2 regions of the Thermaerobacter sp. FW80 genome follow, and region 1 is predicted to be linked to the other one. Evidence: riboswitches for the same ligand, from Rfam matches in the RefSeq annotation. Region 1 holds a riboswitch; the other holds the start of a gene.
The links. A riboswitch is a leader RNA that binds a small molecule or an ion and turns the genes downstream of it on or off. The one in region 1 is predicted to bind cobalamin.
Positions count from the first base shown of each region.

Region 2: linked by a shared signal. The riboswitch ahead of E1B22_RS01480 (ribonucleoside-diphosphate reductase subunit alpha) and the one ahead of E1B22_RS10185 (ABC transporter substrate-binding protein) in region 1 are both predicted to bind cobalamin.

Region 1 covers NZ_CP037895.1:2,439,835-2,444,100, forward strand. The annotation lists gene E1B22_RS10180 (iron ABC transporter permease) at 1-588, opposite strand, end outside; gene E1B22_RS10185 (ABC transporter substrate-binding protein) at 705-1,778, opposite strand; cobalamin riboswitch at 2,017-2,165, opposite strand; gene E1B22_RS10190 (NADH:flavin oxidoreductase/NADH oxidase) at 2,411-3,454, opposite strand; gene E1B22_RS10195 (M24 family metallopeptidase) at 3,675-4,266, shown strand, end outside.
Region 2 covers NZ_CP037895.1:358,409-362,674, forward strand. The annotation lists gene E1B22_RS01480 (ribonucleoside-diphosphate reductase subunit alpha) at 1-1,740, opposite strand, end outside; cobalamin riboswitch at 1,980-2,115, opposite strand; gene E1B22_RS01485 (glycerophosphodiester phosphodiesterase family protein) at 2,484-3,251, opposite strand; gene E1B22_RS01490 (HAD family hydrolase) at 3,739-4,266, opposite strand, start outside.

The sequences.
Region 1 (4,266 bases):
GCCGGCGGGGACCAGCCCGAAGCCGATGACCCGCACCAGCGCGCCCGCCACGCCACCGAGCCCTCCGGCCGCCGGCCCGGCCGCGCCGCCGGGCGGCCCCTCCGCCGCGCCCGCCGCGCCGGTGGACAGCCCGAGGAGCACCAGGTAGGCGAGGGCCGCGCCCAGCGCGCCGCCGCTGGAGACGCCCAGCACGTAGGGGTCCGCCATGGGATTGCGGAAGAGGGTTTGGAAGGCGCTGCCCGCGGCGGCCAGGGACGCCCCGACGAGGGCCGCCAGGAGCACCCGCGGCAGCCGGATGTCCACCAGGATCCGTGCCGCCGGGGCCACCTCCCCGCCCGCGTCCCCCGCGAGGGCGCGGGCCGCCGCGTCCAGCAGCACGCGCACCACCTCGGCCGGCGGCACCGCGACGGCCCCGAGCCCCGTCGCCAGCAGCAGCGAGACCACCAAGGCCAGGGCCAGGCCGGCGAAGACGCCGGCCCCCCGGCCGGGAGGGCGCCCCGCGCCCGGCAGGCGGGCCGGACCCGGCCCTCCCGGCCCTCGTCCAGGACCCGTCCCGTCGGCCTCGGCCCTCGCCCCGCCCTGCGGCATCGCCGATCGTGCGGCCCGGCCCAGGGGCCGCTGCCTTCTCCCCTGAAGCCGCATGCCCCCCGCCCCCACCGGACCCCACCGGCGCGGCCGGCACCCCCCTGGCGCGTCCTCGGCCGTCACTCGCCTCCCTGGAAGCGGTCGGGGTAGAACCAGCGAGCCAGCTGCTCCAGCCCCTCGACCAGGCGCGGCCCCGGCCGGCTGATCACCGCGTCGTCGATGGCGTACACGCGGCCCTGCTCGACCGCGGTGATGCCCTCCCACCCGCGGCGGCGCTTGGCCTTGAGCTCCTCGTAGGAGGTCTTGAGCGAGGCCGGCACCACGATGACCCGGGGGTCCTGCCGCACGACCTCCTCGAGGCTGATCTGGGGCCAGGGCTGACCGGTCCCCTTGGCGACGTTGATGCCGCCGGCGGCCACGATGACGTCGTGGATGAACCCGCCCGGCCCCACGGTCATCAGCGGGTCGTTCCAGACCTCGTAGAACACGCGCACCCGCTGGTCCTCCGGGATGTCCGCCACGCGCTGGCGCACCGCCTCGATGCGGGACCGCATGTCCTCCACCACCCGGCGCGCGCCCGCCTGGGCGTCCACCAGCTCGCCGATGCGCAGGATGCGGTCCAGCACGTCGTCCAGGGTGGCCGGCTGGATGACCACCACCGGGATGTCGAGCTCCTCCAGCTTCGCGACCTGCTCCTCGGTCCCGCCGATGGTCAGGGCCAGGTCCGGCTCCAGGGCCACGATCTGCTCGTAGTTGGTGTCCGTCAGGCCCCCGACCTTGGGCAGCTCCTGGACCTCCGCGGGGTAGTCGCTGAAGGAGTCGACCCCCACCACCCGGTCCCCGGCGCCGATGGCGAAGAGGATCTCGGTGTTGCTCGGCGCCAGCGAGACGATGCGCTCGGGCCGCCGCTCCAGGGTCACCTGCCGCCCGGCGTCGTCGGTGAGGGTGTAGGGGTAGCTCGTCCGCGGCGCCTGCTCCGTCGACGCCTGCCCCTCGCCGGCAGCGGCCGGGGACGAACCGGCCCCGGAGCCGCCGGCCCCTGCGCCGTCCGGCGTCGCCCCGCCGCCACCGCCGCAGGCGGTCACCAGCAGGGCGACCAGCAGGAGCAGCGCCACCAGGGCCCCACCGCGTCGCGGCCCGCCGCCTCGCCGCGTTCGTCCCGCCCAGAGCCCTCGTACGAACCGTGCCATCATCCGGTCCCTCTCCCCTCGTCCCCGTCTCCGTCGGCACCCGCCCGGGGCGCCGACCCGGCCGCACCCGGGTCGCCCGCGCCCCTCGGCGGCGGGCGGACGGATCCCTCCGCCAACGGCTCCCTGCTCAAACGAAAAGCCCCGGCCTTGGCGTCAGAGCAGGCCGGGGCGACGTCCCCGCACGTGGGCGCACCCGGTACGTACCTCCTTTCCGCCGAAGGCGTACGTACTCGGTCCAGGCAGGTCTCCTGGCTCCCGGATCACCGCCGGGCGCCCGGCCTTCCCGCAGCCCTGCCCGCTGGGGCAGCGGGCCGCAGTGGCGCACGAGGGGCGCCGGCTCCCCGGTCACAGTGGCGGGACCGCGCCGGATTCGCACCGGACTTCCCTATTCTCCCTCGCCCGCGGCCGCGTCGCGCCGCACCCTGGGCCGCCGCGGGACGGGGCACCTGGACCGCCACGGGATTCGGTTGTCCGCACCCATTCTACCCCATCGCGGGGGCACGAGGTAGCGGCCGGTCGCCGCGGATGGGCGGCGGTGACGCGCCCTTCCGGACGCGGGACGGGCGGGGGCCCACCCGCGCCCCGGCGTGGCCGCGGCCGCGGGCGCCCCCGGCTCGGCCCAACGCGGGCGTCGGCTACCGGCGCGCCCGCAGGTACTGGCGGGGCCAGGCGATCTCGGCCCCGAGCTCCCGCGCCGCCCGCAGCGGCCAGTAGGGCTCCCTCAGCAACTGGCGCGCCAGCAGGACGACGTCGGCCTGGCCCGAGCGGATCACGTGGTCCGCCTGGGCGGGCTCGGTGATCAGCCCGACGGCCCCGGTGGCGATGCCCACCCGGCGGCGCACCTCGGCCGCGAAGGCGGCCTGGTAGCCGGGCCCCTGGGGGATGGGTTCGGGAGGCGGCACCACCCCACCGGAGCTGCAGTCCACCAGGTCGACGCCCCGCTCCTTGAGGGCGGACGCAACGGCGACGGTGTCGTCCAGGGTGACGCCCCCGGGCGCCCAGTCCACGGCCGAGAGCCGCACCCAGAGGGGCCGGTCGGAGGGCCAGACCGCCCGCACCGCCTCGACCACCTCCAGCAGCAGGCGCATGCGGCCGCGGAGGTCGCCCCCGTACCCGTCGGTCCGCCGGTTGCTCAGCGGGGAGAGGAACTGGTTCAAGAGGTAGCCGTGGGCGGCGTGGATCTCGATGAGGTCGAACCCGGCCTGCAGCGCCCGGCGGGCGGCCGCCGCGAAGGCGTCGACGATGGCCGGGATCTCCTCGATCCCCAGGGCGCGCGGCACGGGCCAGTCCGGGGCGAAGGGGATCGCCGACGGCGCCACCGCCGGCTCCGGCCCCACCCCCTTGTTCGGGGACCACGCCTTGCGGCCGGCATGGGCGAGCTGGATGCCGACGGGCACCCCCTGGGCGTGGCAGAAGTCGACGATCCGCCGGAGGGGTTCGACGTGGTCGTCGCGGTAGAGGCCGAGATCGGCCTCGCTGATGCGCCCGCGGCCCTCCACGGCCGTGGCCTCGACCACGATCAGCCCGACGCCGCCGACCGCCCGGGTCCCGTAGTGCACGAAGTGCCAGTCGTTGGCCCGGGCGTCGGTGCCGGCGCTGTACTGGCACATCGGGGACATGACGATGCGGTTGCGCAGGGTCAGCCCGCGGAAGGCGATGGGATCGAACAAGCCCGCCATGGCTCCTCACCTCGACGGCGCCATTATCGGCTCGCCGCGAGCCGGCCTCAACCCCCGGCGTTCGGGGCGGCTCCACCGGGGCCCCGAGGCTCCGCGCCGCCGGCACCGGGGGCCGGCGGCCGCCGGCGGTGCGGCCGCCGTCGCCGGCCCGGCGCGGTGGCCGGAAGGGGCCCGGGAGGGAATCCGCGCCCGACGGCCAAAGTAGGGGGACGGAAGCGAGGTGTCGCCGGTGTCGGACGAACCGGGAACCGCCCCGGAACCTCCCTCGGGCGACGCCGCCGGTCCGGCGCCCGCCGCCCCGGCGCCCTACCTGCCCCGCGGGGCCCGGGGCCCCGGGATCGACCGGCCGGTCCTGCCCGAGGCCACCTACCGACGGCGGCAGGACGCGCTGCGGGCCGCCGCCGCGGCCGCGGGCCTCGATGCGGTGCTGGCGGTGGGCCGTGCCTTCTACGAACGCGGCGGGGACGTGGCCTTCCTCTGCGGCCACCACGCCCCCGCCCCCACGGCGGCGGCGGTCCCGGGGTACGAGGGCTGGGGGCAGTCGCTCCTGCTGGTGCCGCGCCGCGGCCCGGTGGTCCTCATCGCCGACGCGGCCCGTCCCGAGACGGTGGTGGCGGACCGGGTCGATCTCACCCCCGCCCATCCCATGGCCCTCCGCACGTGGATCCAGCGCCTGGGGCTCACCGCGGGCCGCATCGGCGTCGCGGGGACGGACCTGTGGTCCTGGGCCGCCTTCCGGGCGGCCGCCCAGGCCCTGCCGGGCGTGGAGTGGGTCCCCGCCGACGCGCTGGTTCGCCGGGCGCGCCGCGTCA
Region 2 (4,266 bases), 870 kb from region 1:
GCACGAGGCCAGGATGGCGTGGTAGCTGATGAACTCCAGCACCCGGTCGGCCAGCTCGGCCGCCTGGGGGTCGGCGTAGCCCCAGCCCAGGCGGTTGACCGCCTCGGCGAAGCCCATCACCCCCAGCCCCACCGGCCGGTGGCGCAGGTTGGAGCGGCGCGCCTTCTCGATCGGATAGAGGTTGAGGTCGATGACGTTGTCCAGCCCCCGCATGGCCACGGCCACCGTCTCGGCCAAGGCGCCCCAGTCGATGCCCTGCGGCCCCAGGTGCCGGGCCAGGTTGACGCTGGCCAGGTTGCACACCGCCACCTCGTCGGCGGTGGTGGGGAGGAAGACCTCGGTGCAGAGGTTGCTGGAGTGGATCACCCCCGGCAGCAGCGAGCGCAGGTTGCCGGCGTCCTTGAACACCAGCCAGGGGTGGCTGGTCTCCTGCAGGGTGGCCAGGATCTCCCGGAAGAGCTGGCGCGCGTCCACCCGCTTCCACGCCCGGCCGGGCAGCGCCCCGGCCTCGGCCTGGCGGATGCGCTCGGCGTAGGCCGCGGCGAAGGCTCGCCCCACCTTCTCGGGCAGCTCCGGCACGTAGGCCGGGTCGAACAGGTACCACGGCTCCCCGGTCTCCACGCGGCGCAGGAACTCGTCGGGGATCCAGAGGGCGGTGTTGACGCTGTGCGCCCGCAGGTACGGGTCGCCGCTGTTGCGCTTGAGGTCGAGGAAGGCCTCGATCTCCAGGTGCCAGGGCTCGAGGTACACCGCCAGCGTCCCCCGCCGGCGGCCACCCTGGTTCACCGCCTTGATCAGGGCGTCGTAGAAGTGGATGAACGGGATGACGCCCGACGACTCGCCGTTGATCCCCCGCACCGGCGATCCCGCCGCCCGCAGCCGCGTCACCGAGGCCCCGATGCCGCCGGCGTACTTGGCCAGCCGGCCGAAGTCACTGGCCGCCTCCAGGATGTGCTCCATGGAGTCGTGGACGTCGGCCAGGTAGCAGGACGAGAGCTGGTGGTGGGGCGTGCCGGCGTTGAACAGGGTCGGCGTGCTGGGCAGATAGCGGAAGGTCGACATGGCGTGGTAGAACCGGCGGGCCCAGGCCTCCCGCTGGCCGGGTTCCTCCGCCAGGGCCAGCCCCATGGCCACCCGCATGAAGAGGAACTGGGGCGTCTCCAGGCACCGGCGGCTCTCCGGCTCCCGCACCAGGTACCGGTCCATTAGGGTGACGAGGCCGATGAAGGGCAAGGTCTCGTCCCGCTCCGGGTCCAGGGCGGCCGCCAGCGCGTCGAGGTCGAAGGCCAGCAGCCGCTGGTCCAGGGCACCGCAGGCCACGCCCTTGCGGATGTAGGCCGGGAAGGCGGCCCGGTAGGCCGCCGGGGACGGGTCCGGTTCCCCCAGGACGAACCGGTAGAGCTGGCGCAGCCGCGCCCGCACCGCCACCCGTTCCATCCGCGGCTCCCGGTGCAGGTGCTGGGTGGCGGCCTGGACCAGGAGCTCCTCCAGTTCGGTGGCGGTCCCGGCGGGTTCGGTAGCCGTTCCGACGGGCGCGGTAGCGGTTCCGGCGGGCGCGGCGACGACGCCGGGCGATGCCAAACCGCCGGCGAGGGAGCCGACCGAGTCGGCTGGGGACGCGGCGAGGATCCCGGCCCCAGGAGAGCCGGCTGCCACCCACTTCAGATCGCGGCGCAGGATCTGCTCGAGGCGGGCCGCATCGGGTAGGCCGGCGGTCAGCCGGCGGAGGACGTCGTCCATGGGCTTCCTCCCCTCCCCTGGCGGTTCCGCCCCAGCGCCATCGGCGCGGCACGGAGGAGGGGAGGAGCCGGCGGGTGCCCCCGGCCCGCCCCGCCAGGCGATGGAGACCGGCGTGGATGCCGTCGGCTGGCGGGAGGGAAACGAAACCCGGCCCACGGGGGGCCGGGTTGCATGGCAAGGGAATGCCCGCGCTCGGCCCGCCCTCACCCCTCCGCGGGGGCGGAACGGAGGCGCGGTGTGGGTACTCGGGCTTCCGGCGCCGCCGTCCCCGGGCGCGGGTCGATGGCCTCGCACACCGGGCATCGATCCCGTGCACCGGTTCCGGCGCGCCGGTCACCGTTGCGGGACAGCGCCGGACTCTCACCGGTCTTCCCCCAGCGGGCCACCGGCGCCGCGGCCGGACCATGGCCCCGCCGCCGCGGTCGCCCTCGCGGACCGCCTGGGAGGACGGTCCCCGCCAGGATCCGCTCATCGGGAGCGCGATCCCCCGTCGGGGGCGATGCGCTCCGGTGGCCGCGCCCTGCCCTGTCGGACAGGCACCGCGCCGTGGCTGGGTCCTCGCCCTCGGGGGCGCAGCGCGGACCGCAGCCACATGCCAGATATGGAATTTTGTTCGACGCCATCCTACAACATGTTGTGTTCATTGGCCAAACCCGAAGGGCGGCCGCCATCGGCAGCTACGACCGGCGGCCGGCACAGGGCGGGCCGGGAGACGGACAAGCTCACCCGGACGACCCCGGCGCCTAGCGGCGCGCCATGGCGAACTCCCCAAGGGCCTGCGGGTCGTCGGATTGGAGGATGTCCACCCCCCAGCCCGCCAGCTCCCGCAGAACCGCGCGGCTCTCGCCGAAGCTGTGGACCGCGATCTGCGCCCGGTGGAGCAGGTAGACCTCCTCCGGCGCCAGGTGCTCGGCATCCACGCAGAAGACGTCCGCACCGGCCGACCGCGCCACCGCGACCGGGTCGATCAGCCGGGCCTGGCAGATGGCGCCCGTCATGATGTCGGGGGCCACCTCCTTGCACCACCGCAGCACGTAGTGGTCGAAGGACAGCAGCATCACCTGGTCGTGCATGTCCCGCTGCCGCACCAGCTCGACCACCCGCTCGCATAGGGCGGCGGCGTCGCGGCCGTACGGCTTGAGCTCGATCTGCAGGTACACCCGGCCCCGGGCCCAGTGGAGCACCTCCGCCAGGGTGGGGACGCGCTCCCCGCGGAACCGGCCGCCGAACCAGGCACCGGCGTCCAGCTGGCGCACCTCGTCCCACCGGGCCTCGGCCACCCTCCCCTTGCCGTTGGTGGTCCGGCGCAGGTCGGCGTCGTGGAAGACCACCACCTCGCCGTCGGCCGTCAGCTGCACGTCGAGCTCCACCATGTCGACCCCGGCCGCCACCGCCTCCCGGAAGGCGGACAGGGTGTTCTCCGGGGCCCGCGCGCGGCCGCCGCGATGGGCACAGGTCAGCGGCCGCTGCCGCTCGAGGGCCCACGCCAAGGACGGTAGACCGCGATCCATGGGAACCTGGACCAACCTCCGCCGCAAACTCCGCGGGCCGGCGCCATCCCGCCGGCCCGTGCGATGGACTGCCCCTTCCCCAGACGCCGCACAACGCCTGGGTCATGGTATTCCGCCGCTCCCTGGCGCATCGCCAGCGTCGGCACCCAGGGCGCCAGGCCCGCCCCTCGGCACGTCGACACCAAAGGCCCGCGGCCCCACCACCGGCCTCGTTGGCACCGTTGCCGGCGTCGTCGGCACCGCTGGCCCATGGCCCGACCATCCGCGGTCGCTCGCACCGCGTGACCGGACCCGCCCGACGTCGTCGCGTCCATCGGACCCCTAACGCCGCCCCCTGCTGCGGACACGCGGCCCGCGCCCGCTCTCTCGCCAGACAGTGTAGCGGCCGCCGTGCCAGCCGGGAAGCCCTCGCGCATGGGCCTTAAGAGGGCACGAGCGCGGTTCGGCGGGCAGGGCCGCCTCCCGGTTCGCCTGGCCGATCCGGTCCTCAAGAAGGTACGAGGCGCCGGCCCGCCTTCGGCGCGAGGGCCGTGAACAGGGGCTCGAGGGACCGGATGACCGCCCAGTCCCGGGCGGGGTACCGCGGGTAGAGGCCGTACCGGTCCAGCAGCACGGCCTGGACCCCCAGCTCACGGACGGGCAGGACATCGTTGAGCAAGTTGTCACCCACCACCAGCATCGAGTCGCGCGGAACGCCGGTGGTCTGCTCCAGCCATGGGATGATGCGTCGCCATCCTTGGGGCTTGCCGGCCTCGGTGACGCGGTGGCTGAAGGCTCCTTCGAGGCCGATGGCGCCCAGGATCGTTTCGGCGTGGCGCGCGGTCGCATTGGTCACCAGCACCCGGAGAGGCTCTGTCCCAAACCGCAGCGCCGTGGCCGTCGCCAACATCCACGCATCCCCGAGGGCCAGGTATCGGCCCGGCGCCCCGACATAGCCACCGGCGTCGGCGACCGGCCGCCACCGCGATGCCGACGTTCCCTCCCAACCGACCACCACGCCGGGTTCCAGCCGCGG